DNA from 4 places in the Paenibacillus sp. Y301 genome. Region 2 is predicted to be linked to each of the others. Evidence: a T-box and tRNA genes for the amino acid it is inferred to sense, from the RefSeq annotation. Region 2 holds a T-box; the other regions hold tRNA genes.

Region 1 (7,825 bases), 150 kb from region 2:
CTAGCTATCATTTATATCGTTCCTTTATTCACGAAGGCTATTCCTTCAGCATTAGTTGCTATTGTTGTGGTATCTATTATTTCTATTAGTTTTGGATTGAATATTAATACGGTAGGCGATATGGGTACGATTACTAGCACGCTCCCATTTCTGCATATACCGCAAGTTTTATTTTCCATGGACACATTCCTTATTATTTTGCCATATTCTTTCTCCATGGCGGTCGTAGGAATCCTTGAATCACTACTAACGGCAACGATAATAGATGAGATGACTGAAACAGGCAGTGATAAGAATAAAGAAGTTCGTGGGCAAGGGATCGCCAATGCAGTTAATGGATTCTTCGGAGGCATGGCGGGTTGTGCCATGATTGGACAGTCGGTGATTAATGTTAAGTCGGGTGGTAGAAAACGATTGTCAACATTGGTTGCTGGTGTATTTCTATTGTTCCTTATCATTGTTCTGGGGCCCGTTGTTACGAAAATACCGATGGCTGCTCTTGTTGCCGTGATGTTCATGGTCTGCCTGGATACGTTTAAATGGGATTCAATTCGAGAGTTGAACCGGATTCCTCGTACAGATGCTTTGGTAATGATCGTGACCGTAGTCATTGTAGTATGGACTCATAATCTTTCTTATGGTGTCATCGCCGGGGTATTACTGAGTGCTTTATTCTTTGCTTGGAAGATAGGTAAGATTAGATTTGAAGAATCTGCTGTGCTAGATGGACATAAAGAATACAAGGTTAGAGGTCAGATGTTCTTTGGGACGATGACACACTTTGTGGGGCTGTTTCACTATAACGAAGACCCTGAACATATTACGATTGATTTTAGTCGATCACATGTATGGGATCAATCAGCTGTTGAAGCGATATCCAAAGTGATTGCGAAATATGAACAACTAGACAAGAAAGTCGAAATCGTGGGTCTGAATAAGGAAAGTCAGATCCTTATAGATAAAATGGGCTTGTCTATGACTAGCGGCCATTAATAGATAGAGAAGAAGAGGGACCTGATTAAATTCAGGTCCCTTAAAAAGTTCAAAAACAATTTGTAGTGATTCCGGATTCAGACATCATTCACACAATTTATTTCATCGATGCCTATTTTCGCATATAAAGATGATGTCATTCTATACGAGTCATTTATACTCTACGCTTACTGGGCAGGAGCACCGTTAATTGCAAACCACTGGCTTTGTAATGTCCATCCGTTGTTCTGCCATCTCAGGACATTCTGAATGTATCCGAATCGATCTGCATGATATAGTCCACTCACACCTTGGAATGCTAACAATTCATATACCCCATCACCGTCGAAGTCGACTGGATATAAGCCACTGAGGGGGTCTACCCATCCTTCTGTAGGGGACTTCAACGTTCCATCAGGGTTGTAGATGCCATCCAAGTAGTCTTTTCCACGAGAGGAGATATCAATGGTATATACTTGTTCTGCATTAGTGTTAGTAACTTGCAGTCGATAACCATCGAGATAAGTCACTTTATACTTCCAATAGTCGTTATATACATCGGAGTTGAATAGAAGTTGTGGTTTCCCTTGAGCAAAACTATACAGATAATCATACGTAATGGCACCTGAACCACCACTGTCTATGGTTAGAAGAATATCTGAGGTTCCATTGCCAGTAAAATCCCCTAGAAATAGACGTGGGTTGTACCCAGAGTTCTCGGTGGGTTTGATTCGATAAATGGTAGAGGTAGTACCATCCTTAATGTGAATAGATATATCACTTATATAAGGGCTGTTACTATCTAGCTTATAACCTGTTAGCCATATTTGGTCTACGACACGGTCGCCAGTTACATCTGCACTTGCATGATCGATAATAAGTTCCTTATTCGTTGTCTGCTCTAAGTTTCGGTTGTGAAATTGTGGTGTGTTATGCATGTATGCATTCATGAAATCTACTCCTTCAGATAGGTGTTTACCCATACTTTATGATTAGATGCATGAAGATGTGCTGTTCAAAATAATTAATTAAATTAAATACTTGAAATTGTTTGGAATATGAAGTATACTAATAAAGTTGAATTCGACCGTTACTAATTTATTAGAAATGACAGATTCACACTTGCTATGCCGGGGTGGCGGAACAGGCAGACGCACAGGACTTAAAATCCTGCGGTACGTGAGTACCGTACGGGTTCGACCCCCGTCCTCGGCATACTTGATTTACGAAGATTGCATGACTCTCATTACTACTGAGGGGCATGCGATTTTTTTATTATATGATTAGAATATTGCGTTGTGTTGATACTGCGGTTAGAGCTGAATAAGCTGACAAACAATGTTGTGGTAGGGCTAGTTGCCTCTACCGGAAATCATACCAAACAGAAATCGCTCCTTAATGGATGGAAGATTAGGATTCCATTGATCCATATGGGGCGATTTCTTGTTTCTGTTTATGAATAAATACGGTAGTTTCCGCTTAGTGCTAGCATACTGAAGAAGTATAGGCAGTTGTCGTAATACCGGCGAACTCCTGTACGTAGCGGTGTATTCCAGAATAGCTTGACGAAATGTCCGGCATTTGGTCCATCGGCAGCGAGTGAGGCCATGGCCAATGTTGCCAGAAGGCCGACTGGATGCAAGGATGGCTCCACGAAAGGTTGGCCGTCAATGGTGTAGCGCCTGTAATCGTCGACTTCAATGTCCCGGAAAAAAGCCTGAATCCGGTTGGACTGATCCACCTGCCAAGGGTCGCAGTGGAACCATTGATAGTCCAGACCGATGTTGGCAGCAACGCGGTAAGAATCGCTGAAGAAGTGGCTGAAGTCTCCATGTGGCTGGGGTTCAGCAGGACTTCCGTCATAGTTAGCATATTCGGGGGAAAGACCTGTCACTGGATGGCAAGCCTTCTGTAAATAAGTTCTGCTTCTAACTGCGGCGTCTTTCCAGAAGGCCTTATCCTGTTCATCGGCCTGTAGAGCAAATAATTCATAGAAATGCGGCAGATGGTAGGAGGGATCGCTGAAAGGTGTTTCAGGGATGAATTTAATCAGCTTAGTTGCCGGGTCCCACATCGGATCGCCTTCTCCATCTTCCCCTTTATGCACACAGGCGCGGAGAATGATATTGGCTTGCTCGGAGTAGTTGAAGGGTTCGGTTCCATCACCCCAGCGCTTGGAGGCGAAGAACAGTGCCATTGCGAAAAATTCTTCTCCGTCCGGCGCCGGGCCGTGCGACAGTCGTGTTCCGTCCAATTTACAGTGCCAGGCAAAATAATCCTTGTAACGGCCTTCTGTATGTTGCATGTATACCTTAGCGAACTTCCAGAGTCGGTCAAACTCTTCCTTCTTGTCCATTTGAACAGCCATCATCATCCCGTAGGACATGCCCTCTGTCCGCACATCGGTATTGCCGGTATCTACGATATATCCTTTATCGTCACCCATAGGATGATAAATTCGTACATCAGGCGCACCGTAAAACAATTCGTTCCAGGTGTCGTCAAGCCTTTGCCTGATCTCCTCTTTTGACATTCCATTCTCTTGGAACAGGTTCCTGTATTCTCCTGTATAAATTGAGCCTTCCTTAAATATATTCATAACAATCCTCCATTGGATAGGGTTTTGCCCAAAGTATAACATGACCGATGCTATAAAAATTAAAGCGTTTACCTTGAAAATTATAGGCGATTCGTGTGTGGTATTCTCGCTCCATAAGTCCTTTGCCGAACAACGCTACTAATCTAAGAATAGATCAATATTATGTGACTATATGTCATGGACTTAGGCTAAGTCGCTCCATATACTTTGAGGGTGATGTTCATACCTTGGGGAAATAATTATTTGCACCCCGATCATGGTAATTATTCCATCCAAGTGATTGTACAAGCATAAAATCATAAATGACAAAGGTGAAATTACGATGGTGAAAAAACAAGGATTAAATCCGTATCTCCCGTCTTGGGAATATATCCCTGACGGAGAACCATATGTTTTTGAAGGTAGAGTCTATGTGTATGGCTCACATGACCGTTTTAATGGACACGCTTTTTGTTTGAACGACTATGTATGCTGGTCGGCACCGGAGGACAATCTGGCCGATTGGCGATGCGAAGGCGTGATCTACCGAACTACGGATGACCCGCTTAATCCTGAAGGTAGCATGTGCTTATATGCTCCCGACGTCACCGTGGGAACGGACGGGCGGTATTATCTCTATTATGTGCTCGATAAGATTCCCGTTGTTTCGGTGGCTGTCTGTGACAAGCCGGGGGGTAAGTATGAGTTCTACGGCTATGTAAGATATGCCGATGGAATACGATTGGGGGAAAAGGAAGGCGATGAGCCGCAGTTTGACCCCGGCGTACTGACTGAAGGAGAGAAGACCTACTTGTACACTGGATTTTGTGGATTTGGGGATAAATCCAGACACGGTGCTATGGCAATGGTACTTGGTCCGGATATGCTTACTATAATTGAAGAACCTGTATTTGTTGCACCGAGCCAGCCCTACAGTAAAGGGAGTGGCTTCGAAGACTATGAGTTCTTTGAGGCTCCTTCAATTCGCAAAAGGGGAGATACCTATTATCTGATCTATTCCTCCATCTCCATGCATGAACTGTGTTATGCAAGCAGCCAGCATCCGACCAAAGACTTCACATACCAGGGAGTCATTGTGAGCAATTGTGATCTTCATATCGATACGTACAAGCCGGCGGACCAGCCAATGTATTATGGCGGCAACAATCATGGCAGTATCGTGGAGATCAATGGAGAGTGGTACATTTTTTATCACCGGCACACCAATGGAACGGCCTTCTCTCGGCAAGGCTGTATCGAGCGAATCGAATTCCTTAAGGATGGCACCATTCCCCAGGTGGAGATCACGTCTTGCGGTTCGAACGGAGGACCACTCGAGGGTCAGGGAGAATATCCGGCATATCTGGCCTGCCATTTGTTCTGCAAACATCATGAAATGTATACAGGAGGATTCGGTCCTACCGGAGCATGGATGGATAGCCGGTTTCCGAAGATTACGCAGGACGGTAGGGATGGCGATGAGGAAACCAGCTATATTGCCAATATGACGGATTCGGCTACTGCGGGGTTTAAATATTTTGCATGTGAAGGAATCACTAGAGTCATAATCAAAGTGCGCGGATATTGCCAAGGTGCATTTGAAGTGAAAACGTCGTGGAGTGGACCGACATTAGGGCGAATACCAGTAGAATTTACGAATGTTTGGAAGGAGTACAGTGCGGAAGTGGCTATTCCTGATGGCGTACAAGCATTGTATTTTACGTATACTGGCAACGGAAGCGCCAGTTTGGCCTCATTTACTTTGGAATAACCCACCACGCGACATTTCCTAACGGAGTGTTTCAAGGATATGAACGGACGTTTCAAGAACTAGCTCGACTCGAGTTAGATTCTAAGATAATCAAGTTGCTAGTAGAGCTGGCTAACCACGATACTATATGAGGCTGATTGAAGGAGCGTTGCAATCATGACAAGTGTGGAACACAAGCGGCGGTTATGGTACAGCCAACCGGCGCGGGAATGGAATGAGGCATTGCCGATTGGGAACGGGCGGTTAGGTGCCATGATTTTTGGCGGTACAGCTGAGGAGAAGCTTCAGCTCAATGAGGATTCCGTATGGTACGGTGGCCCGCGTGACCGCAATAATGAAGATGCCCTGCCTCATTTGCCTGAGCTCCGCAGCATGATTCTGGAGGGACGGTTGCGGGAGGCGGAGGAGCTGGCAGCTATGTCAATGGCGGGACTGCCTGAAGCGCAGCGCCATTATCTGCCACTGGGCGAGCTGCTGCTATCGTTTGGCGGCCACGGGCAGCCTGCCGAAGATTATGTCAGAGAGTTGGACTTAGAACGTGGCGTGTCCCGGGTCAGCTACCGAATTGGTGAGGTCCGATATACCCGCGAGATGCTGGCAAGCTATCCGGATCAGACCATTGTCATCCGGATTTCCTCCGACCATAAGAACGGGGTTTCCCTGAAGGCGCGATTTAACCGTCAAAACTGGAGATACCTGGAGAAAACAGAGAAATGGCAGAATAATGGACTAGCGATGATTGGCAATTGCGGTGGTTATGGGGGTAGCACCTTTGCCGCCGTCCTGAAGGCAGTCACCGAAGATGGCACCTGCCGCACCGTCGGTGAGTATTTGCTTGTAGATGGGGCGAGCTCGGTCACGTTACTGCTTGTCGCAGGGACCACATTCCGCCATCCCGATCCGCAGCTTGATGCCAAGAGACGGCTGGTAGAGCTGAGCAAGGTTTCCTATGAAGAGCTGCTGGCTCGTCACATTGCAGATTATCGCGGATTGTACGGGCGGGTTACACTGACGCTGCCGGAGAATCCGCAGCATAGCGACTTGCCGACCGACGAGCGGCTGAAGCAGTTTCAGAGTGGGGAGGGGGACAACGGTCTACTAGCCACCTATTTCCAATATGGTCGCTACTTGCTTATCTCTTCTAGCCGTCCAGGCTCCTTACCCGCGAATCTGCAGGGCATTTGGAATGACAGTTTCACTCCGGCCTGGGACAGTAAATTCACCATTAATATCAATGTGCAAATGAACTATTGGCCAGCCGAAATCTGCAATCTGACCGAATGTCATGAACCACTATTCGACATGATCGAGCGGTTGCGGGAGCCGGGAAGGGCCACGGCTCGAGTCATGTATGGATGCGGAGGTTTTACGGCGCATCATAATACGGATATCTGGGCGGACACGGCCCCACAGGATACTTACTTGCCGGCTTCCTTCTGGCCCATGGGCGCCGCCTGGCTGTGCCTGCATCTCTGGGAGCATTACCGGTTCGGCCAGGACCGTTATTTCCTAGCCCAGGCATATGAGACGATGAAGGAGGCCGCCCGGTTCCTACTTGATTATATGATAGAAGACGAAGATGGTCGGCTGATTACCTGCCCCTCCGTTTCTCCTGAGAATACCTATAAGCTTCCAAATGGCGAGTCAGGTGTGCTTTGTGCCGGGGCTTCAATGGATTTTCAGATCATTGAAGCCTTGTTCTGGGCCTGCATTCGCAGCACGGAGATACTAGACAAAGACGAGGCGTTCCTCGAAGAACTCACCGCCGCTCTGGCGCGTATGCCAAAGACTCAAATCGGTAAATACGGTCAGATTCAGGAATGGATGGAGGATTATGAAGAAGTGGAGCCGGGACACCGCCACATTTCCCATCTGTTTGCACTGTACCCTGGTGATGCCATCACTGTTGAGCATACGCAGGAACTGGCTGAAGCTACCCGGATGACATTGGAACGAAGACTAGCGAGTGGAGGCGGCCATACTGGCTGGAGCCGGGCCTGGATCATTAACTTTTGGGCCAGATTGAAGGATAAAGATAAGGCCTATGCGAACGTCTGCGCTCTACTCAAACATTCAACGCTCCCCAACCTGCTAGATAACCATCCACCATTCCAGATTGACGGAAACTTTGGCGGAACGGCGGGGATTGCAGAGATGTTACTCCAGAGTCACACTGAGGCAATCCAATTGCTCCCCGCGCTGCCGCAAAGCTGGAGTGAGGGAAGCGTCAAGGGCCTGCGGGCGAGGGGCGGGTATACCCTTGATTTCGCCTGGGCAGAGGGACTCGTCACAGAGGTAGTTGTGACTTGCGCGGTTTCCGGCCCGTGCCGACTGGAAGGGCCAGGCCTAAATATCGTGTCGTTCATAGGTGAAGCAGGGAGTTCCTATTTGTTTCCCTATAAGAACTAAATAAGAAGGAATATAAATTTATCGATTATATATTTAGTTGTCTAATAATGAATCAAAGCTTAACCACAATGGAGGGAATCAAATGACATATTTAC
Region 2 (7,825 bases):
TTTGTTACCATGGAACATGATAAGCAAGGGCGTCTACTTGCCAAGTTAGCTGGGGAGTATGAGTTAGAGACACTGACTTTTGCTGCCCCTACCTCATGGATGAATCAGTGGGTGACTGCAACCGTGTATAAATCGCTCCAAATGGGCACATTTGTGCTTGTTGATGGTGGTGTAGTTGGATTCGGGGTCATTGGTCTAATTCACGCTACGGAACGCACTCGCATGCTTCGTCTTGGCGAAGAAGTGAAGGCACGTATTAGCCATATTCGTGAAGATGGCAGAGTCAATCTTTCCATGGCACCATTGAAAGAGGTTGGAAGAGATCTAGATGCAGAGCGTTTGCTAGAATTCCTCAAGGATCGTCCAGGTGGTGGAATGCCTTATTCCGATGCTACTCCTCCGGATATCATTAAAGATCGATTCGGCATTAGTAAATCTGCATTTAAACGGGCTATAGGTAAGTTGCTGAAAGATGGCCTAATTACGCAAAAAGAAAATTGGACGTACTTAGTGAATCCTGAATCGAATTCAGAATCGGATTCGAATGAAGATATACAGTCTTAATCCTATAAGTACGTGTTCAAAAAGTCGGATTTTCAGCACCAAGAGTACTTCGTGATCAAAAGATGACTTTTTGAACAACCTCTATAATGGATTCATAGTATTCCAAAGAAAGTGTGGTGTCATCATGTCATCCTACCGGAAATTTGCATATGTCTACGATGAGTTAATGGAAGACATGCCATACCCTGACTGGATACGTTTTGCGCGAACAGCTTGGGAGAAACATGGGATGCCTCATACTGTAGCTGAGCTTGGCTGTGGAACGGGTAGCATCACCATACCACTAGTGAATTCTGGATTTGAAGTAACAGGTATAGATCTTTCATCAGATATGTTATCCGTTGCACGTGGCAAAATGGATATGACTCCACAAGGTAGCCGCCTTTATCGTGAAGGTAGTATACGTTGGGTAAACCAGGATATGAAAGAGTGGGAACTGCCAGAACCAGTGGATTCTGTGATATCTTTTTGTGATTGTATTAATTATCTCGTTGAGGAAGCGGATGTCATATCTATGTTTGCACGTACATATGAGGGTCTAAAACCAGGTGGATCATTTCTTTTTGATGTACACCACCCCAACACGATGAAACGTTACGATGATGAACAACCATTTGTGCTGGATGAACGTTCAGTTTCATATATTTGGACTTGCGATTTGGATGTACAGAGCTATGCTATTGAACATCATTTGCGAATTTTCGTACGTGATGAACAAGGTAGCGATCAGTATCGACGTTTCGATGAGATTCATGTTCAGCGGGCTTACGATCCAGAGTGGATGAGAGTGGAGCTTACCAAAGCTGGATTCCGTGATATCAAAATATACGCTGACTTTGAATGGGTCGAAGCTGAAGATGATGCGCAGAGATTATTCTATGTTGCGATCAAATAAGTATGTGTATGAAGCCTTGGATAGATATCAGGGCTTCATTTTTTTAATATAGATCCTTTTTAGTATATACTTGAGAAGTGAGTTTGATTGAAGACTATCGATATAACACATATGAAGGAGTGAATGAAATGGAATTGAAGAATAGTACAGCCATTATTACTGGAGCAGGAAAAGGAATTGGTCTAGCTATAGCTACAACCCTTGCTAAAGAAGGTGTTAATCTAGGGCTAATCGCTAGAACAACGTCAGATCTAGAAGGACTTCGTAACACTTTGACTGAAACTTATGGCGTCAAGGTTAGTATTGCTACAGCGGATGTTTCTGTAAAGGATGAAGTGGACAAAGCAGTGGACAGTTTAAAAGAACAACTAGGTTCAATTGATATTCTGATTAATAATGCTGGATTTGCAGAATTCGGAACATTGTTAGAGATGGATCCTGAAGTATGGGAGAGAATGATGCGCGTTAACCTAATGGGAACTTATTATGTAACTCGTGCGGTACTTCCTACGATGGTAGAACAGAATAGTGGTAACATTATTAATATCTCATCCACTGCAGGTGAGAAAGGATTTGCAACAGGTTCAGCGTATTGTGCTTCTAAGTTCGCGGTATTAGGATTAACGGAATCCGTTCTGCAAGAAGTTCGCAAATTCAACATTCGTGTTGTTGCACTGACTCCAAGTACAGTGAATACAGATCTTGCTAAGAATGCGGGCTTAAAAATAGGTGATGAAGATCGCATGATGCAACCTGAGGATGTGGCAGAGTTAGCTCTGGCTACCCTGAAACTTCCACAGCGCGTGTTTGTAAAAACGGCTGGACTTTGGACAACAAATCCGCAATAATGGATCATCAAACAAGCCTTGGATCCTTTGATCCAAGGCTTGCTTTTGCGTGTGTTACTAAGGAGCATGAGATCAGATCTAATGTCCTTATTGTCTCTCCAATTTAACGATGTTCTACAAGGTCAATACTTCCAAGGATAATATGTGCTAGACCGAAGCCTAGTACGCCATACGCAGCAAGCTTATACTTACTTCCAAGTAACGCAGCACCAGATGCTGATACAACAGTTCCAAGAACAGTAGGAATCATCCCTTCGCGCATATGAACACTCCCTTAGATTGGTTTGGAAAGACGTATAGTAGTCTTTGTCAAAATATAATGAACTATACGCTTGAGACATGATCAGTAACCTATATATTTGTCGAGGGTCATTTGTTGACTTATCTTCCTTAATTCTGTATAATATGGTTCATCAAAATGCATATTTTAAACGTTGATGAGGAGTATTAATTTCGAGAAATATCACTCAGAGAGCCGGTGGTTTGCTGGAAGCCGGTTGATGATCCGAAACGAACTTACCTTGGAGTCATGATATGATTATGGAAGAGCTTAAACGTTCTACGATGTAGATCGTCAAGAGTTTCTATATCTAAAATATCGTCGTCTTGCCCGCGTTAAGGGTTCAAAGTGAGTGGAGAACAAAGAATGTATTCCACTAACTAGGGTGGTACCACGGGAATTCAGACCTCTCGTCCCTAGCGATCAAACGCTAAGGATGAAGAGGTTTTTTTGATGGGCAAATGTAAGAGGTCTGCTTTTCAGACAAATTACATATTACACTGCACGAATTTTGAAGGAGGACAAATAATCATGAGTGAACAGCAACAAGGTCAAGGTTATCAACCACAAGCGATTGAGCCGAAATGGCAACAATATTGGGAAGAGCATAACACATTTAAAACAGGGGAAGATCCAGCTAAACCGAAGTTCTATGCTTTGGATATGTTCCCATACCCTTCGGGTGCAGGTCTTCATGTAGGCCATCCTGAAGGTTATACAGCGACGGATATTGTCTCTCGTTATAAACGTATGCGTGGATACAATGTGCTTCATCCTATGGGATGGGATGCATTTGGTCTACCAGCGGAGCAACATGCTATTGACACAGGAGAACATCCAAAGGGATTCACAGTTCAGAATATTAATACTTTCCGCCGTCAGATCAAATCTCTAGGTTTCTCATATGATTGGGATAGAGAGATCAGTACGACAGATCCTGAATATTATAAATGGACACAGTGGATATTTATACAGTTGTATAATAAAGGACTTGCTTATGTAGCTGAAGTGCCAGTCAATTGGTGTGAAGCATTGGGTACTGTACTTGCGAATGAAGAAGTCATTGATGGATTAAGTGAACGTGGAAGCCATCCTGTTGTCCGCAAACCAATGAGACAGTGGATGTTGAAGATTACGGAATATGCAGATCGCTTGTTGGACGATCTAGAGGAATTGGATTGGGCTGAGAGTATCAAAGATATGCAACGTAACTGGATTGGTAAATCCAAAGGGGCTGAAGTGACATTTGATATTCAAGGTCACGAAAAGCAACTCGTGGTATTTACAACTCGTCCAGACACGTTGTTCGGTGCAACGTATTGCGTTCTAGCTCCAGAACAAGAGTTAGTAGATCAAATTACGACAGAAGAACAAAAGGCAGCTGTAGAAGCTTATAAGATCCAAGCTTCACACAAAAGTGATCTTGAACGTACAGATTTGGCTAAAGACAAATCAGGGGTATTCACAGGGGCTTATGCTGTTAACCCAGTAAATGGCGCTACTATGCCAATCTGGGTTGCAGATTATGTTCTTGCTGGATATGGTACGGGAGCTATTATGGCCGTACCAGGACATGATTCACGTGACTGGGAATTTGCCAAACAATTTGGGATCGACATCGTGGAAGTGATTAAAGGCGGTAATGTTGAGGAAGAAGCATACAGCGGTGACGGTGAACATGTCAATTCCGATTGGCTTAACGGTCTAAACAATGTCGATGCTATGGCGAAGATGATCACTTGGCTAGAAGGGAATGGCAAAGGTCAAGGTAAAATCACCTATCGTTTGCGTGACTGGTTATTTAGTCGTCAAAGATACTGGGGAGAGCCTATTCCAATCCTTCATCTAGAAGATGGGACAATGAAGACGGTTCCTGAGGACCAATTACCACTCGTTCTACCTGACGTTGAACATATCAAGCCATCTGGCACAGGAGAATCACCATTAGCTAACGTTCTTGAATGGGTGGAAACAATCGATCCTGAGACGGGAATGAAGGCTCGTCGTGAGACCAATACCATGCCTCAATGGGCAGGTAGTTGCTGGTATTACTTACGCTTTATTGATCCACACAATGATAAAGAGTTATGTTCTAAGGATAAGCAACAACAATGGCTTCCAGTAGATTTGTATATCGGTGGTGCAGAACATGCTGTACTTCACTTGTTATATGCACGTTTCTGGCATAAGGTGTTATACGATCTTGGCATCGTAGATACGAAAGAACCATTCCATAAACTTGTGAATCAAGGGATGATTCTAGGTACTAACAATGAGAAGATGAGTAAATCGCGTGGTAATGTCGTTAATCCAGATGAAATTGTCCAAAGTCACGGTGCGGACACACTTCGTATATACGAAATGTTCATGGGACCACTAGAAGCGACTAAGCCTTGGAGTATGAATGGTGTAGAAGGAAGCCATCGTTTCCTTTCTCGTGTATGGCGTTTAATCATCAATGACGAAGGCACTTTAAATAGTAAAATTGTCGATGGTGAAGGCAGTGATGAATTTAAACGTACTTGGCATAAGAGTATTAAAAAGGTAACGGAAGATTTGGAGAACTTACGCTTTAATACAGCGATTAGTCAGATGATGATCTTCGTAAATGAAGCATACAAGGTTGAAGAGTTGCCACGTGTCGCTGTGGAGAACTTTGTACAACTTCTGTCACCACTGGCACCGCACATTTCCGAGGAATTGTGGCAGCGCCTTGGGCATGAAGACAGCATCACGTATGCTGAATGGCCAACATATGATGAATCTTGGACAGTGGATTCAGAGATTGAGATCGTCGTACAAGTGAATGGTAAGATTGTAGAGCGTACCATGATTGCGAAGGATATGGATAAAGATGCCATGCAAGAGTATGCTTTGGCTCTTCCTAGTGTTCAGCAAGCTATTGCGGGTAAAAGTATTCGTAAAATGATTGCTGTTCCAGGTAAATTAGTTAATATTGTGGTCGGTTAATTTCACTGAAATATTCATTTAGCTTATCTACATCTTCATCATATTTATTGTGAGTTGTGGTAATAAGATTGTGAAATATACCATCTAAGCTGCGGTCTAATTGAGATAAGGCTTGGGCGGTAATACCACCAGGAACGGCTACCAGTTCTTGAAGTTGTAGAGGGGTTAACCCTCCTTGGGTTAACAGCTTGCCCGTACCCATCATCATCTCACTTGCAAGACAGGTTATTTCCTCTTGGGAAATGCCTGTCATTTCCACAGCAGCATGGATCCATTTTACTAAGAAGAAACTCATAAAAGCAGGCCCGCAACTTGTGAAGTCAGAGTTAATGCGTGCCTGCGATTCTTTTATTTCTATCGGCTTGCTGATGAAAGAGAGTAGATTATGCAGGAGTTGCTTATCTTTCTCTTGAATTCGGCTACCATACATAACTAATGAAGCACCACTTCCTACCTTATGAGTTACACTTGGAATCACCTTAGCAATCTTACAGGGAAGATGCTCCTCTAAATGCTGTAACTGTACAGGACTAGTGATCGACACGAATATTTGGTCATTTCGAACATGATCCTTAATTTCTTGAATTAAACTAACGAATTGAAGAGGTTTGACACAAACGAATAACACGTCACAATTGGTTACTGTCTCGATGTTGTTGCTGCACACATTTAGACCCTTGTGGCGTTCAGAGAGTAATAGTGGCTTTTCTATAGATCGATTACTTATAAATAACTGCTGAGGCTCTATTGCACCAAAATTGATGAAAGCGTCGATTAAGAGGCTTCCCATACTTCCGGTTCCAATTAGTCCAATCCTCATGGGATATTCCCTCCTTTCATAATTACGGTAATCACATAGTCCTTCTTCTTAACATATGCATTAGAACCTTTACAACATGACGAATTTACAGATTAGACAAGTAATTATATTTATTTGTATTAAGATGTTGCAGTCAAATTTCGTGATTCTATTCATTCCAATGTGATAGAGGTGTAGTGTAGTGAAACGTAAAGGGGTAGGTATTATGATTGCTCTGTTAGGCAGTGGGTGTATTCTTTTATCCGGTCTAGGGGGTAGCGAAGAAATTGAGGATTGGGAACCATTAAATTTACAAGTAGCACAAGCGTTAGGAGAAGAGATATCTTCTTCTGATCCAAAACAAGAGGAACAAGTAGCGCCCACAAAGACAGTGTTGAGTTCAACTACGGATTCGAAGGCTTCTGTGTCGAAGAACAATGTTAATGAGGTAAATCCGCCCGTTGCGGAGAATAAATCGGCGACGACGATTGTCGAACAGAACGGAGAGCAAGTTAAAGTTGACGCAAAGACGGACTCTAAGGAAACTTCAGCAGATCAATCGAATATTCATAAAATAAACGTGAACACCGCGGATGCCAAAGATTTAATGGAACTTCCGGGGATTGGAGAGAAAAAGGCACAGGCTATCATAGATTATCGTACACAGAATGGTCCCTTTCAAAAAGTAGCCGATCTTAATCATGTGAAAGGGATTGGAACGAAAATGATGGAGAAAATAGCGCCATATGTAGCATTATAGGATTATAATAAAGAAATATAGAGGGGAGGAGAATATCATGATAGATACACGAAAAGACTGGGACACGTATTTCATGGACATTGCATACATGGTATCTACCCGTTCTCGTTGTGCTCGCCGACATGTAGGAGCTTTACTTGTGCAAGGTAAGAAGCTACTCGGCACAGCTTATAATGGTGCTCCAATGGGGATGCCTGATTGTTCAGAAGCGGGCTGTATGATTACAGAGGAAGTATCCTTGATTGAAGTAAATGGAGAACAACAGATGGTTACGAAGCAACGCTGCATCCGCACCATTCATGCGGAACAGAATTTACTGCTTTTCACAGACCGGATTGATCGAGAAGGAAGTACCGTATATGTAACAGACGAACCGTGTTGGACATGTGCGAATATGTTGGCGAATAGCGGAATTGTAGAAATTGTATTTCATAGATCCTATCCTAAAGATACCGACAAAGTGACAGAGATGATGAATAGTAAAGGTATTAATTTTCGCCACTTACAATCTTATGAACCACCGAAAGACACATTAACGTCCGTTTCGAACTAACTAAATAATGTAACCTGTAGGACTTTTCAATCTTATAGTGAAGTTTGATAGAGGAAGAACCTCTTTTGCGAGTTAGTCGCAAGAGAGGTTCTTTTTATTCTATATAAAAGGGATCGTGATAACGAATGCAAGGTAGGCCACTGTTGTTATTTACTC
Region 3 (7,825 bases), on a different contig from region 2:
TCCTTGAACCTATACTCGCATTAGTACAAGGTATGTTGGAAATCGATAGGACATGACTGTAACCTGTCCAAATTTACTTGATGTACGGGTTAAAACTATGGTACTTTAACGTCAAAGGATTGGCTTGGGAGGGCAAACGATGATGGAACTACTAAAACAAAGAATTATAGAAGAAGGCGTAATTGTATCTGATCAGGTGTTAAAGCTGGATGGATTATTAAATCACCAAGTGGATCCACAACTTACGATGGCCATGGGACGTGAATTCGCCTCAAAATTTGCGGAAGCGGGTATAACACGAGTAGTAACAGTAGAATCCTCAGGGATTGCGGTTGCTTTTGCCACAGCTTATGAATTAGGAGTACCTCTCGTATTTGCACGACGTAAAAAGACACTTCTGGCAGATCCAGATGCATATTGTGAACGCGTACCTTCTTTTACGAAGGGGATTGTGACAGACATTATGTTATCGCGGCAGTACTTAAACAGTGACGATCGTGTCCTATTTATCGATGATATTATTGCGAATGGCGATGCAGCAAGAGGATTAATAAAGATTATCGAACGTTCAGGAGCAGAATTGATTGGCTTAGGTATCGTCATCGAGAAATGTTTTCAAGCGGGTGCACGAACAATACGTGAACAAGGTATCGTTTTAGAATCACTTGTAAAGATTAAATCTCTTGCAAACGGGACGATAACTTTTGGCGAATAATTTCTGAAGAAAGCTTAGCCCAATTTTAGACAATGGCTTTCCAGCTTCTATTTTATCGCTTATAATAAAAAGTATAAGAAGGAGAGAGGAGGCAACACAATGGGGAAAGAATCGGTATCAGAACAATTCTTTATTGATAAGTTGGCCACAGCAAAGGATCATTTTGAGCGAGCATTAGATTGTAAGCACACAGAGTTTGATGATCTATATCCCTATATGCTTGAACACCCTCAATTTTTTTGGTATAAACGTTATGTCGCCTGGTCGGAATTATTGACCATTGTTAGCTTATGTGAGGAACTCGCCTTCTCATGGAAGGAAATGTTTACCCCACAACAATTTGAGTACTTGAACAGTCGAGTGATGTCAGCTACGGTGTTAGATTTCTGGTTTGAGAAGAACGATAGTAAAGAACATGCCCAACGATAGTCATGGAATAATCATTTAACTTTCCTTAATTATAGAGAGTAAATAATAATGGCCTAAATGAAACTGTTTAGGTCTTTTTTTTAATATGAGAAGTTCACTTGATACAGCGGGACAGATCTAACGGGGGTGAGTATAGATGATTAGTGATGAAGAATTGGATGCTTTTCGTGTGGGTGGCGAGAAGGTAAGAGTCGTACGAGATTCAGAGAGAAGTAATGATGTAAGAGGAATTGTGGTTGCTTGGGATGCTGAGCAGGTACTCATTCGGAGACCCAATCGGAATGTGGTAAAGTTAGATCGGAATTACTTGTACCAATTAGCAAGTGAACCACGTCCTGAATTGGAATAAGGGACAAGCATAAGTACTTAATATCACAGGCGCTACATGTCCTTCGTCAGAGATGATGATCATGTAGCGTTTTTTACTGTATGAAGATAAAGATTTGATTCATTGTTCTGTGGCAAACGAATAAAGACGCAGTCATCATCATATTTTACGCCTGAATCATAAAATCCGAACCATCCATAAAATTTGATTGCATTGGTATTTTGCATTTTTACTTCAAGTGTTATAGGTAAAGATGTGCCATCAGGAAATGTTTTAATTTTATCTAAGGCTTTTTGAAAGGCCTTTCTTCCAATTCCTTTATTCTGGTAACGATAATCAATAAAAAATCCGATCACTCTATAAGCAAAATGATATGGTCCAAGAACTGTGGGTTCATGTTCGCGAACTTGACTTTGTCCAATAAGAATTACTCCAACGGGCTCATTTTCATAATAAATGACACAACATTCACCTGGACACTGTTCGTTTATCCCTGCATAAGCTAATGCTATTGTTGTAGATACATCCTCTACATAAGTTTTTTGATGTTCCTCTGGTTTTAATTGTAATACCTTATGAACATTCTCAAATGTAACATTCCTTAATTCAACCATTTTGTTAACTCCTTTATGTGGCGTGGCAAGATAACATCGAACTACATAATTTTACCATACAGGTAGGATTTTGGATAAGGTATATATTAATTGTTTCAGATGGTTCAAAATATACCAATTGTTTAAATGTCTTTTATACTCTGAAAAGTGAGGAATGGAGATATAGAAAGGAATATTACTATGAAATCTGAGATACCTACTGTCCAAGTCAAACCTGGCATTTCCATCGGAGAGTTGAATTTAGGAATGAGTATGAGTGAAATTGATAGACTAACACAGAATTCGCCACTCTTTTTCAAGGTTGAATACAAAGATGATAAATGTTCCTTTATAGATTTATTTAAAGGTGCAGAGATTGAATTCGTCTGTATGTATGAAGGATTAGATCTGTTCAACACTAAAGTATCTACATTGATTCCGATAATTGATACAATCTCTCCTTATGATCGGGAAAAATCAGATGGTTATATTTATTATTTTCCTGAAATTGGACTTTCATTTTGGAGAGATATGAATTTAACCGAGGAGAATATGGAAGAAAAATGGTTTAAAGATATGTCACCTGAAAATCAAGAAGATACAGCGAAATACTTGTATTTTGAATCTGTCGGAGTGTATAATCCGTTATATAGTTAGCAATAATGTAGAAGTTAGGGTCCGATAAACCCTTACGTAGTATGCGGTCATGGCGGAATTGGCAGACGCGCTAGATTCAGGTTCTAGTGGTGTAACAACCGTGGAGGTTCGAGTCCTCTTGGCCGCATGATATTAGAAATAATTAAATCTGTTTTGGAAAAGTTAAACCACTTTCTTATCATGAAGCTACATTCATGGTATTGAAGTGGTTTTTTTGTTGCTGAAGTAATCAACATTTATCATGTGTAAGCGAGGTAGATGACTCACACCTATGGTTATGTCAGGGTGATCATGTAAACAATGAACAACAATCGTATGAACGGCATTAAAAGATTTACACAAGAACGCCTTACAGCTAACAATAAGCAAACATTCCTTTGTTACTCTGAAGTAGTTAGGAATATAAAATATAACCAAGGGAGTTTTCAAATGACACTTTTATTCAAAAAGGTTACGAAACCTGTTCTATCCGTTATCATGGCATTTACGCTGATGGGTTCTGGTGTACCTGCCTTTGCCGATGATGTTACACCTACAGATCCTACTACCCGTACTGAAGTAAGCAGCACTCTGGTAACGCCTCCTGTGGAAGGTGAAACAAGCAGTACACCAGCAGCGTCCCTAGTGGAATCAACTATTAATGAAGTAACGACTCTTGCTACTGAGGGACTGGAAGTACTTGCAACTCCTGCAGCTATAAATAGAGTGACCGTAACGTTTAACGGGGATACAACAACTGCTAAAGGATTTACCTGGTATAGCGTTGTTGATTCTGTATATAGCGATTTACAGGTTGTCGAGCTGCAGGACATTCAACCTGACTTCACATCCTCACAACATTTCATAGCTCGCTCATCCGTAGCTAAGAACTCGAGCAATGATAAAATGTATAAGGCGGAAGCTACGAATTTGAAGCCTGATACCTCCTATTATTTCCGTATCGGTAATGAATCGCTGAATAGTTGGAGTGACGTGGGTACATTCCGTACTGCCCCAGTGAGTGGTGCATTCACCTTCATCGATCTAACCGATACGCAGGCAAAAGATGAAGATGAGGCTGATCTCTCAGCACAGACGATTGCAAAGGCAATGACAACCATCCCAAATGCGAATTTTATCTTACATAGTGGTGATATTGTCGATAACGGGACGAAAGAAGAACAGTGGAAGTGGCTCCTAGGCCATGCACAACCAAGTTTAATGAATATTACTATAGCTCCGGCTGCCGGTAATCATGAAGATAAAAATTATGGTTATTATGAGCATTTTAATGTAAAAGAAGCGACGGATTCCAACACGGAGACAGGTGCTTATTACTCATATGATTACAGCAATACTCATTTCATTATTATGAACTCGAATGAGAATTCGGAAGAATATGCGAATTTCACGCCAGCACAGGTGGCATGGCTAAAAGCTGATGTGGCCGCTGCTCGCACAGCCGGTGCGAAATGGATTATTGTGAATTTCCACAAAGGACCATATACGACTTCGAATCATGCATCTGACAAAGACATCATGGGAACGAACGGCGTACGAAATAAAATTGCCCCAATTATGGCGGAGCTTGGCATCGACTTCGTTGTACAAGGTCACGATCATATCTATGCACGCAGCAAACCCATTAATAAAGAAGGCAAAGCAACAGAAGCCGAAATGATCTCTGAAACGTTAAACGGACAAGAAATGAAGTATACCGTGAATCCAGATGGCACAATCTATATGATCCCAGCAACAGCTGGACCTAAGGTATATTACAAAAATACAAAAATGGACGATACTTACTATAGCCTCTTTAATGTGGCAGATGAGAATCATGCGGCTAAATATGGAGCAGATCCGGGCGACAATTCGCGTCCACTGCGTGGTCAGGTTCAGAACTTCGTGGGAATTACCATTGACGGGGATAAGTTGACGGCAGTATCTTATGAAATTGATCAGAATGTAGATGGCGGGAAGCCTTATATTATTGATCAATTTGGTATTAAGAAACAATCTACAGATAGTGGCACTGGAAGTAATCCTGGAAGCGGTACTGGAAGTAACCCAAGTGGTAATAACGGAAGTTCTCCGGGTAGTAGCACCGGTAGTACAACCGGAAGTACTACTACAGGAAGTTCCACTACCAGCAACACAACAGGGAATAGCGATACAGGTACTACGACAACACCAATAACTCCAGTTATTCCAGTAGCGACCTTCTCAGACATCAACAACCATTGGGCAACAGATGTAATTAAGCAGGCAGCAAGTCTTGGATTCATTACTGGATATGCTGACGGAACATTCCGTCCAGATCAAATGGTGAATCGTGCAGAGTTTATAACCATGCTAGCTAAAGCATTAGCGTTAACGGACACGGGTAAATCATTGGATTTTAAAGATAACAAGCAAATCCCGGTCTATGCTCAGACATTTGTGGCTCAGGCGGTACAAGCGGGGATCGTAAGTGGGTATGATGATCATCAATTCCGCCCTATTCAGCAGATTAGTCGGGCAGAAATGGCAGTATTGATTGGCCGTGCTATGGGTATTCAGGTTAATCAGGCGGCGAAACTAACTTTTGCGGATGCGAGTGAGGCTCCGAAATGGGCAGTTCCTTATATCGCAGCCGTAGCCGAAGCGGGCCTTGTACATGGCGTTGGTGGCAATCGCTTTGCACCGAATCAGAGTGCAACCCGAGCAGAGGCAGCGACATGGATTATATCTTTATTACAGCATAAGTAAAAGTTCAACAAACAAGTACACTGGAATAGTGACTTAACTAAGCCAAGGCCGTCCTTCTGGGGAGAGGCCTTGTTTTTAGTTGTTTTAGAAAAAGAAAGAGAGGGTATACCTTTCCTGCATTGTTGTTGTATGAAATGGAATGGAATATGGCGTGCATTTGACTAGTGTTCTATTGAAATTAGTATAGATGGAATATTAGGAATCGTAGGACACTATATATAATTCATAGGATCTAGATTGATCTATAGAGTGTAAATGATGATATCACGGAATTATTTTGTGTAAGGGCTTACAGTTGGCGAGGAGGAATCCTAAATGGGAAATGATGATTTCCGTAAAAATCCTACGGTCGTATTACTCGGTACTTTTGATACCAAAGGAACGGAGTACGCCTATATCAAAGATCGGTTAAATGAGAGTGGCGTTCATACCATTCTGATTGACTCAGGTATATTGGGAGAGGCACTTACAGCAGTAGACTTTTCTCATCATGATGTTGCTGAAGCGGCGGGCACCAGTATATCGGAGTTGGTTGCCTCCAATGATCGAGGGGCCTCTATCACAACAATGGCACAAGGAGCGGGTGTTATTGTTCAACGATTATATGAAGAGGGCCGGATGAATGGGATTTTGGGACTAGGAGGTTCAGGTGGGACGGCACTTATCACACAAGTTATGCGAGCATTGCCAATAGGAGTACCAAAGTTAATGGTATCGACGATGGCATCAGGGGAGACTCGTTCCTATGTAGGAGCAACTGATATTACCATGATGCATTCGGTTGTGGATATTGCTGGAATCAACCAGATATCGGCTACAATTCTAACCAATGCAGCTGGGGCGATGTCGGGAATGGTGAAGATTGCGCTACCGTCATTGATCAGTGAAAAACCTCTTATCGGCGCTACTATGTTTGGGGTGACGACTCCATCTGTAAATGTGGCAAGAGAAAGACTAGAACAACTTGGATATGAGGTTCTAGTCTTTCATGCGACTGGAACCGGTGGACAATCCATGGAGTCTTTGATCAAAGATGGGTTCATTACGGCATCGCTGGATGTGACTACGACGGAATTAGCTGATGAACTTGTGGGTGGGGTACTTTCGGCAGGACCGCATCGCCTGCTATCAGCAGGTGAGACAGGTATTCCACAAGTGGTTTCCCTTGGTGCGCTGGATATGGTCAATTTTGGTCCGATGGAGACCGTACCGACCAAGTTCAAAGATAGACTACTTTATAAACATAATGACACCATTACTTTAATGCGTACAACACCTGATGAGTGTACGGAATTAGGCCGAAGTATTGCGGATAAGCTTAATGCATCGAAAGGTCCGATTACACTTTTTATTCCACTCCAAGGAAACTCTATAATCTCAATAGAAGGTCAAATTTTCTATCATAAAGAAGCTGATCAAGCGCTCATCGATGCACTGAAGGAATACCTTGATCCGAATGTGGTGGAGATTATTGAAATGGACACAGATATTAATAACCCGAAGTTTGCAGAAGCCATGGCTGACCGCCTACATGAGCTTTATCAAGAGTGGATTTCACAGTCGCAGTAGTATGAGTACAGTGTAAATAGACTAATTGAATTTATTAAAAAAGGGAGGATGACATGGCTACTAGGCGAGAATTACTTGATCGTATGCGCAATGAAATTGCAGCAGGTAACCCCATTATCGGATCAGGGGCTGGAACCGGTCTTTCGGCGAAAAGCGCGGAAGCTGGGGGTGCTGATCTTATCATTATTTATAACTCGGGCCGTTACAGAATGGCAGGAAGAGGTTCGCTAGCTGGACTTATGCCATATGGGGATGCTAATGCCATTGTTGTAGATATGGCAAGTGAGGTTCTTCCCATAGTTGAAAAGACACCTGTGCTGGCAGGCGTTTGTGGCACGGATCCTTTTCGGGTCATGTCCGTATTCTTGAAGCAGATTAAGGAAATGGGATTCGCAGGGGTACAGAACTTTCCGACGGTGGGCCTCATTGATGGTGTATTTCGCGCCAACTTGGAGGAAACGGGCATGGGCTACGACCTTGAGGTCGACATGATTCGGCTGGCCCACGAAATGGATCTTCTGACAGCACCTTATGTGTTTGACGAGAAACAAGCGATCCAAATGGCTCAAGCCGGAGCAGATATTCTAGTCCCACACATGGGGCTGACTACAAAAGGAACGATTGGGGCACAAACGGCGATTACACTGGAAGAAGCAGTCCAACGTGTACAGGCTATGCACGACGCAGCGAAATCGGTCAATCCCGATATCATCGTTCTCTGTCACGGTGGACCTATTGCTACGGCAGAGGATGCAGCCTACGTACTTAAGCATACGAATGGCATTGTGGGTTTCTTTGGAGCTTCCA
Region 4 (7,825 bases), on a different contig from region 2:
ACGTAACCTAGATAAATGAACTAGAATATTGATAGCGGAGCTGATTTGTTGGCGAACAACGAGAATAGGAAGATTAGCACCACTAAGTACCATCGTTTCAAGGCGACTGATCATATCCTTCGTACTGTTAGCATGACCAGTAGAGAGGCTGCCATCATGCCCGGTGTTCATCGCTTGTAGCATGTCTAAAGCCTCACTACCGCGAACTTCTCCGACTACAATCCGATTCGGCCGCATCCGTAAAGATGACCGAATGAGATCACGAATCGTAACTTCTCCCCTTCCCTCCGTATTGGCATTTCTCGTCTCCAACGAGACTAGATTCGGAACGGTTACAATCTGTAGCTCAGCCGAATCTTCTATCGTAATCACGCGCTCGTCTACAGGTATGAACTGTGATAGCGCATTAAGAAAAGTTGTCTTCCCCGATCCTGTTCCACCACTGATAAAAATATTATATTTGCCTATCACTAACTTCTGGAGAAACATAGCCGTCTCTTCACTCAATGCGCCACGTCTTACTAAATCATTCATCGTCATGGGAGACTCCGGAAATTTCCGGATCGTCATTGTCGGTCCCTTCAGAGCGATAGGGGGAAGGACAATATTGACACGCGAGCCATCCTTCAATCTCGCGTCAACAATAGGAGATGACTCATTAACTACACGATTCACTCCCGCTACGATGGTCTGAATAATATCTTCTAAGCGATTCTGCGATTCAAATTGTTGAGTGAGACGTTTCACCTCACCTTCTTGCTCAATAAATATATCTTGATGGCTATTGATCATAATTTCCGTTATCGATGGATTATCTACTAAGGGCTGCAAGACATCCAATCCGCGAAAAGAGTCATAAATACGGCGGATGAGTGTACGTTTCTCAAGTGCTGTTAAATCCTCCAACTCCCCTCGATCCAATACGGTCCTCTCGATAACCTTCATTAATTCAGCATCATCTACCGCCGATGTCACATCTAGGCCCGATCGAACACTATTTCGAATAACTTTGAACAGGTCCTCATCCACGTAATTGTCCCCCGACACCATCAGGTAAGAGATCTCCCAATAAATCTTTGCATAGATTCAGAATATCTCTTTGAAAAATGGGTGAGCTCAATAGAATATCTTCATGGCTTACCTGTTTCCATGAAGGAATATAGGGGAGTACACCGTCAATATTCTGTATATGGACTGGTAGTTTATTCGCAAGACTTCCAACATAACGATTCAAGATAAATCTGCTCTTTAACAACATATCACTGAATATACTGGGGTTACTTTTCTCCATAAAAGAAAGCCATTGTTCGGTCTTGTACATACTGATTACATCATCAAGAAGTAGCCATACTAGACTCCCACAAGTCTCCATAACTGCTTCACAACGTTCTCCTGCACCCGTATCTGTATCCGCAATAATGACATCATATTGACCGCCATCTGCAATACATTTCATCAGTTGACAAGTATCATGCTTAGTCATCTGAATCCATTCCTTAAGATTATTCAGTGGTGCAAACATATCCGCTTTAATGCCTTCATGAGAAACTGCATAAGTTGAAATAGAAATAGATGAGTAATCTTTCAATTCTTGTGCAGCCTTCAACTCGTATAATAAACGTGAAAGGTCAGGCCCACTTTCTCTACTTCGCATCTGCCTAGGAAACACAGCACTGCTATTCATCGTCTCCAAATTAAGATAGAACACAGACAGCCCACAAGCACCTAATTGCTTGGCCATATTTAATGCGGTTGTTGTCTTTCCACTTCCCCCTACAGCAGATAACAAGCCAATCATAGCCGTCTCACCTGAGGTTATCGTGGCTGATCGCCCCATTGGACTTACTGATAAATCTAGAATAGCTTGGAGCAATTGAGGAAGTGGTTGATATTTCACAAGAACAGGACCTTGTAGTGAACTCTGTCCCACTTCGTCTAAGACGATCCAAGTTAGGGACTGATCACCTTGGTTCAACCAAGGCTTAAGAAATATAGCTTCTGCTACTACAACATCCGGTCTCTCATTTCCGTTCATGTACTGCAGAAATTTATCCGCTTCAGTAAAAGCAACAACTCTGATCTTCTCACCGAACTCACTACTGTGGACGTAGCAGAGTAATGGCTCAATATATTCGTTCTCCTGAACAGCCAGCACTACCAGCACTACTCTAGCAGGAATCATAAGTCTCCTCCTTTAACAATGAAACACCAAAAAGCACCGTTCAACAGCCGCAATTACGCGGTTGTTAAACGGTGCTTCCGTTTATGATCCATTAATTTACTGATAGAATATCACAGTTTATTCCAGCCAGCAAGTATGAAATTAACATACAGAACATTCATAAGTAATTTCTATTTATGATTATCATTTCTAATTCACACATTATAAAGGTAACATATCTCTTGCAATGGCTTTTGGTTTACATTCCTTACATACACCTACTACAGTTCCCTCTTCACTTGCATAGAAAATTAACTTATCCATTTTCTTGCAATATGTACACTTTTGCATCTTCTGATTTTGTTTCTTTTTCTTCACCTGCGCGAATTCAATGACATGACCGTTGACCGTTGTCTTCGGAGTTCTTAGCATTTTAAATAATAAGATTAATATAACGACAACAACGACCCCTATAATAACTAACCAAATATTATTCACGAAGTTGAATCTCCTCCATTTAGTCTAAGAATCTTTCCCTGTCCTTTGGCGACGGTATCATACATTGATCGGATTTCCCGAACCAGCGATAGCGATGTTTAGCTATAAATTGGTATACAGGATCTCTCATAAATCTGGGCACAATAATAAAACTATATATAAGCGACCATGGAAATTTTAAGTGTCTGGCAATACGTAAGACCGCCGTAGATTTCGTAAAATACATATCGTTTTCAACCAAGACGATCGTATTCATAGAATCTGTAGGTAGACCACCCTTTCCCAACACTTTCTTCCCCATCTCTGACTGTAAAGAAGCAAAAAAGAACCTTTTTGCAAGATCGCGTTGAATAATAAACTTCGTAGCCCCTTGACACATCAGACAAACACCATCAATAAGTACAAGGGGAGAAGGACTACCTGTTGGAGTGATTTTCGCAATTGGTTTCCCATTGTGTTCTTCCATTCCTAACTCCTCCTACTATTATTTATTTATGACACACAATCATCATAACATGACATACGGAAAGTTTGAAAATTCATAAAGAAAAAAGCGAAGGATAAGTTCCCACGCTTTTCTCAATTCTACATCTACTTAGCAATAGCTTTCTCAAGCCATTGATGTTCATCGACCTGCTCCTGTATTGCACCTTTAAAGTTCTCCATACATTTGCAAATGAAATCTTTGCGACATATAGGACAAGGTGTTTTGAGCAATCTGCTGATGGTGGTCATTTTCCATTCAGGATAACGGTTATAAAACGTGCGGCACTCTGTTCCGTCTGCCAAATAGATGATGAATTCATACAATCCATCTTTCTCATTATTGCTGGCTTCTTCCACGTTCGAAATTATCGGTCTGTAAGACATCAGTATCACCCATTATATTAAATTTGTTAATCCAAAGATGGCTTATCCAACAAGTACTTAGACATTTTAATGAATTTTCAACTTGATGTCAATTTTATTATACCACTACTCCGGCTAAAAGGAGAAATAGTAACCTTATTTCATAAAATTAAACAAGACAAGCAGCACTAAGTTTCCCTAGACAAACAAAATTGCAGGAGTACAATAAGTATTATATAAGGCAACTTTATTATGACAAAATTTACAGGATGTGATTCATATGAAGGGTTCAGATCGTACATTTACTACAGATGACGGTTCGAGAGTTAACAGAAGAACCTCTTTATCAGAAGTAAACCATTCCATGAAGGTGCCCATGACCGGATCATGGATTAAGAAATTTATGGCTTTTGCTGGGCCTGGCTATTTAGTGGCAGTAGGATATATGGATCCAGGGAATTGGGCAACAGATATTGCAGGAGGTTCTCAATTCGGTTATACGCTCTTATCCGTTATCTTGGTATCTAACTTAATGGCTGTTCTACTCCAATCTCTCTCAAGTAAGCTTGGTATTGTCACGGGACATGACTTAGCCCAAGCATGTCGCAATAATTATAGTCGTCCTGTCAGTATTGGTCTGTGGTTTCTGTGCGAGCTAGCTATTGCAGCATGTGATTTAGCAGAAGTTATTGGTTCAGCTATCGCGCTTAATTTACTGTTCGGAATACCTATTATGTATGGGGTTCTTATAACGGCAGTGGATGTACTACTTGTATTACTCCTTCAAAAGAAAGGATTTCGAGCTCTAGAGATATTAGTAGTTGTATTGATTGTTACTATTGGTGGCTGTTTTGCCATCGATCTGTGGCTCTCCCATCCCAATGTAGGAAGTGTATTTAAAGGATTTATACCGGATCCTGACATTATTCAGAATCCTCAAAAGCTATATATTGCGATTGCTATCCTTGGCGCAACTGTGATGCCGCATAATTTATATTTGCATTCTTCCATTGTACAGACTCGTCAATATGAGAATACGCTAAAAGGGAAACGAGAAGCGATTCATTTTGCAACTTGGGATTCTACGATTGCTTTAACATTAGCTTTATTTATTAATTCAGCCATATTAATCGTTGCTGCAGCTACATTTCATAAAGCAGGAATGACTGAAGTCGCTCAGATCAGCGATGCATATCATCTCTTAACACCTCTTGTAGGGACAACGCTAGCTAGTATTCTATTCGGAGTCGCACTTTTGGCTTCCGGACAGAACTCTACACTTACAGGAACACTTGCTGGACAGATTGTGATGGAAGGATTCCTTAATATCCGCCTTCCTCAATGGTTGCGACGGTTAATTACTCGATTGATAGCTATCATTCCAGCTGTCATCGTAACAGCCGTTGCTGGCGAACAAGGTATTGAAAAACTACTGATTCTTAGCCAGGTCATTTTATCACTACAACTTCCCTTTGCAATTGTTCCGCTAGTTAAGTTCACCAGTGATAAGAAAATCATGGGGGTCTTTGTCAATCCACTATGGGTGCAGATATTAGCTTGGTCTGTGACTGTCATTATTATAGCTTTAAATATATATTTGATATTCCGCACCTTTACTGGATGAGATCCATAATAATCACTACACCTGATAAACTCGAAGTCATTTCAAGACCCAGAAAAGAAATACCAAAAAGGCAGCTCAAGGATAAATCACCTTGAGCTGCCTTTTTCCTGCACGTATAAGACTTAATTAATGCGGTCGAGAGGACTCGAACCTCCACGGGGTTGCCCCCACTACCCCCTCAAGGTAGCGTGTCTGCCATTCCACCACGACCGCGTAAAAATAAAGAGGAATTTCCCTTAGCAACACAATATATTTTACATGGCAGCCTATGAAAAGTAAAGAAAAAAGACCTATCCATACCGCACTTCACTTATGTAATACAACATAACATATTGATGATAGTATTTACATTTTTTTCATTATTTAAATTGACAACAATGTGACTATTCAGTATGATTAGTTCAATAAATTCAATATAACTCTAACACAAGTACAGATACGTCAATTTATATAACATATAACAATTCAAACAATTCCCATAATAGCGAAATATATTACATGGAGGTGTCATGACATGGACAAAGGCAGAAAGTTACTTGATTACGTACAAATGTTAGATTCCTCCTTGTACGTAGGTGGATTCAGGCATTCATCTGGGTTCGAAGCTGAAATATCAAAGGGTAACATTCATAACCGCGATGAACTCGATTTATTCTTAAGATGCCAACTTGAGAATGTGTTACTTCACACAGAGATTAGGGCGCTCAAAGAGGTATATCACGCTACTGAGAGTAACGACCTAGAACGAATTGCAATAATTGATAAATCCGTTCACGATCGCAATCATAATCCGATCGATAAACATACGGCTCAGAAGAACGGAAAACGCCTTTTAAAATTAGCTCGGGCTCTTTATCCATGGATGGACTTCGATGAACTGGAAGAAACGCTACAGAAACACGAGGCTGTAGGTTGCTTAATTACGGTACACGCTTGGATTAACCAAAAACTAGGCACAGACTGTGATCAAGCGATACAAGGATACATATTCTCAGCAGTATCCTCTTGTATCCATAGCGCTTCGGTCGTTATGAACATTTCCAGTGAAGATGAGAAACGATGGATCCAAACCTCTCTTGATCTCTTAGCACCAGAGTGGCATTCCGTTACAATGCACTCTAAGGATGTTCATGAATTTTCCTCTACTGCCTAAATCACCATAACAATCATGACAACAATAGAAACGGGTACCCTCCATAAATATGGAAGGTACCCGTTTCTAATGAGCACAAGCTTTTTTATTCGGAAAGTTGATTTCTTCTGTAATCTGTAAATTCAATACATTCCTTAATAAACCCCAATTCCTGTTCACTTAATTTAGAAGAATTACGTTGTATTTGCCGTATTACTTCTGTTGAATATTGTTCTTGCTCTTCTTTCAAGAGTTCGCCCTGCGATTCTCTGCCCACAATGAGCCAATCCAGACTAGTATTGAAATAGGCACCAATCTCAACCAGCTTATTTGTACTCGGTGTAGACTTTCCTCTTTTCCAATCACCGAAATTCCCTGTACTAATTCCTAACTCTTCGCAAAATAACTTTTTAGTCATTCCTTTGCTCTTAATTAAAATTTCAATTCGCTGGTAAATTGTCTGCATCTTATGACCGCCTTCCAATGTTGTCGAGAAAAGTGACGCATGTAAGTATTATATATTGAATAATTACGTAAAAAAGTATATACTATCCAGTATGTCTCCATTGAATTATATCACAGAATTTCCATCTATTTGTTCATAATCTACTCATGTTGCAGGGAGAGACCACTCATGTCAAATTTCACCGCTACACTACATCACGAAGTCCTTCATTCATTACAACAAAGTATTGTAGTCCTAAATCGTGAAGGTCGTGTTATTGCTGTAAATCCAGCCTGGGAAGCATTATCTATGTATCATAACTATCCTTCAACATTCCAATGGCTAGGTGTTAATTTTTTTCATATTAGCGAAATCCGTGGTGATGAACTAGAATTACACACATTATTAACATCATCATTCCACTGTATTATTCAAGGACATCTTCAATCCTTCACTCACGACTTTAGTATAAAAATAAACCAAAAGTTAGAGTGGCTTATGATAGAAATCTCTCCACTTTTAGCGTATGGCACTAACTCCGTTAAGGGAGCAAACATATTGATTACGAATATCACTAAAAGGAAACAATTAGAGCACGATTTACAAGAAGCTATTTCGCAGGTCAGAACAATACGAGGCCTCATTCCCATATGCGCTGTCTGCAAACGTATTAAAGATGATAATCTCCTGTGGAATGCCATTGAACATTTTTTGGAGAAACATACACATGCTGAATTCACCCATGATATTTGTCCTGATTGTATACGTACGCTATATCCTAAATACTCCTCTGCACTGGATAACCCATCCGAAGTATAATTTTCAAGCTGCCTTAGTATAGGTCTCAACGTACCTTTAATCTTATTGTCGTTGACAACCATTATTGTTGTACTTATAATTGTTACAACAACTAACTCTAAGGGAGTGTTTAAGCTGTCTAGATTTCCTTCCCCTGAACAGTCCATCGGTTTCAGATATGCCCATATTTTTCGCAAGTTAAGCACCTTATTCTCGATTCAACTCAAACCCTATGACATCACCCCTGAACAATGGTCCGTTCTCTATCAGGTATACCTTGAGGAAGGGATTAATCAGAAGAAGATTGCACGACGAACA

Evidence for each region. The T-box of region 2 lies ahead of leuS (leucine--tRNA ligase). A T-box ahead of a tRNA ligase gene usually reads a tRNA of that ligase, here a tRNA-Leu.
Region 1: it encodes a tRNA-Leu, which carries the amino acid that the T-box ahead of leuS (leucine--tRNA ligase) is inferred to sense. The anticodon was not compared.
Region 3: it encodes a tRNA-Leu, which carries the amino acid that the T-box ahead of leuS (leucine--tRNA ligase) is inferred to sense. The anticodon was not compared.
Region 4: it encodes a tRNA-Leu, which carries the amino acid that the T-box ahead of leuS (leucine--tRNA ligase) is inferred to sense. The anticodon was not compared.

What each region holds. Positions count from the first base shown of each region.
Region 1 is NZ_JCAIUL010000001.1:173,743-181,567, forward strand. It holds gene AC1D69_RS00810 (SulP family inorganic anion transporter) at 1-993, shown strand, start outside; gene AC1D69_RS00815 (YybI family spore inner coat protein) at 1,161-1,922, opposite strand; tRNA gene AC1D69_RS00820 (tRNA-Leu) at 2,102-2,187, shown strand; gene AC1D69_RS00825 (family 8 glycosyl hydrolase) at 2,426-3,571, opposite strand; gene AC1D69_RS00830 (family 43 glycosylhydrolase) at 3,894-5,321, shown strand; gene AC1D69_RS00835 (glycoside hydrolase family 95 protein) at 5,478-7,730, shown strand; gene AC1D69_RS00840 (glycoside hydrolase family 43 protein) at 7,813-7,825, shown strand, end outside.
Region 2 is NZ_JCAIUL010000001.1:25,580-33,404, forward strand. It holds gene AC1D69_RS00140 (CvfB family protein) at 1-564, shown strand, start outside; gene AC1D69_RS00145 (class I SAM-dependent DNA methyltransferase) at 689-1,459, shown strand; gene AC1D69_RS00150 (3-ketoacyl-ACP reductase) at 1,588-2,307, shown strand; gene AC1D69_RS00155 (asparagine synthase) at 2,411-2,569, opposite strand; T-box leader at 2,733-3,008, shown strand; gene leuS (leucine--tRNA ligase) at 3,119-5,557, shown strand; gene comER (late competence protein ComER) at 5,538-6,377, opposite strand; gene AC1D69_RS00170 (ComEA family DNA-binding protein) at 6,559-7,116, shown strand; gene AC1D69_RS00175 (deoxycytidylate deaminase) at 7,151-7,669, shown strand; gene AC1D69_RS00180 (DNA internalization-related competence protein ComEC/Rec2) at 7,813-7,825, shown strand, end outside.
Region 3 is NZ_JCAIUL010000003.1:264,393-272,217, forward strand. It holds gene AC1D69_RS07675 (xanthine phosphoribosyltransferase) at 143-715, shown strand; gene AC1D69_RS07680 (hypothetical protein) at 815-1,144, shown strand; gene AC1D69_RS07685 (hypothetical protein) at 1,281-1,493, shown strand; gene AC1D69_RS07690 (GNAT family N-acetyltransferase) at 1,553-2,086, opposite strand; gene AC1D69_RS07695 (hypothetical protein) at 2,267-2,722, shown strand; tRNA gene AC1D69_RS07700 (tRNA-Leu) at 2,766-2,849, shown strand; gene AC1D69_RS07705 (S-layer homology domain-containing protein) at 3,152-5,449, shown strand; gene AC1D69_RS07710 (Tm-1-like ATP-binding domain-containing protein) at 5,765-7,018, shown strand; gene AC1D69_RS07715 (phosphoenolpyruvate hydrolase family protein) at 7,072-7,825, shown strand, end outside.
Region 4 is NZ_JCAIUL010000002.1:208,214-216,038, reverse strand. It holds gene AC1D69_RS04500 (TadA family conjugal transfer-associated ATPase) at 1-1,029, opposite strand, end outside; gene AC1D69_RS04495 (nucleotide-binding protein) at 1,022-2,182, opposite strand; gene AC1D69_RS04490 (hypothetical protein) at 2,384-2,659, opposite strand; gene AC1D69_RS04485 (thiol-disulfide oxidoreductase DCC family protein) at 2,679-3,125, opposite strand; gene AC1D69_RS04480 (hypothetical protein) at 3,251-3,529, opposite strand; gene AC1D69_RS04475 (Nramp family divalent metal transporter) at 3,789-5,132, shown strand; tRNA gene AC1D69_RS04470 (tRNA-Leu) at 5,263-5,345, opposite strand; gene AC1D69_RS04465 (urease accessory protein UreF) at 5,647-6,285, shown strand; gene AC1D69_RS04460 (helix-turn-helix domain-containing protein) at 6,371-6,730, opposite strand; gene AC1D69_RS04455 (nitrogen regulation protein NR(II)) at 6,899-7,528, shown strand; gene AC1D69_RS04450 (MarR family winged helix-turn-helix transcriptional regulator) at 7,634-7,825, shown strand, end outside.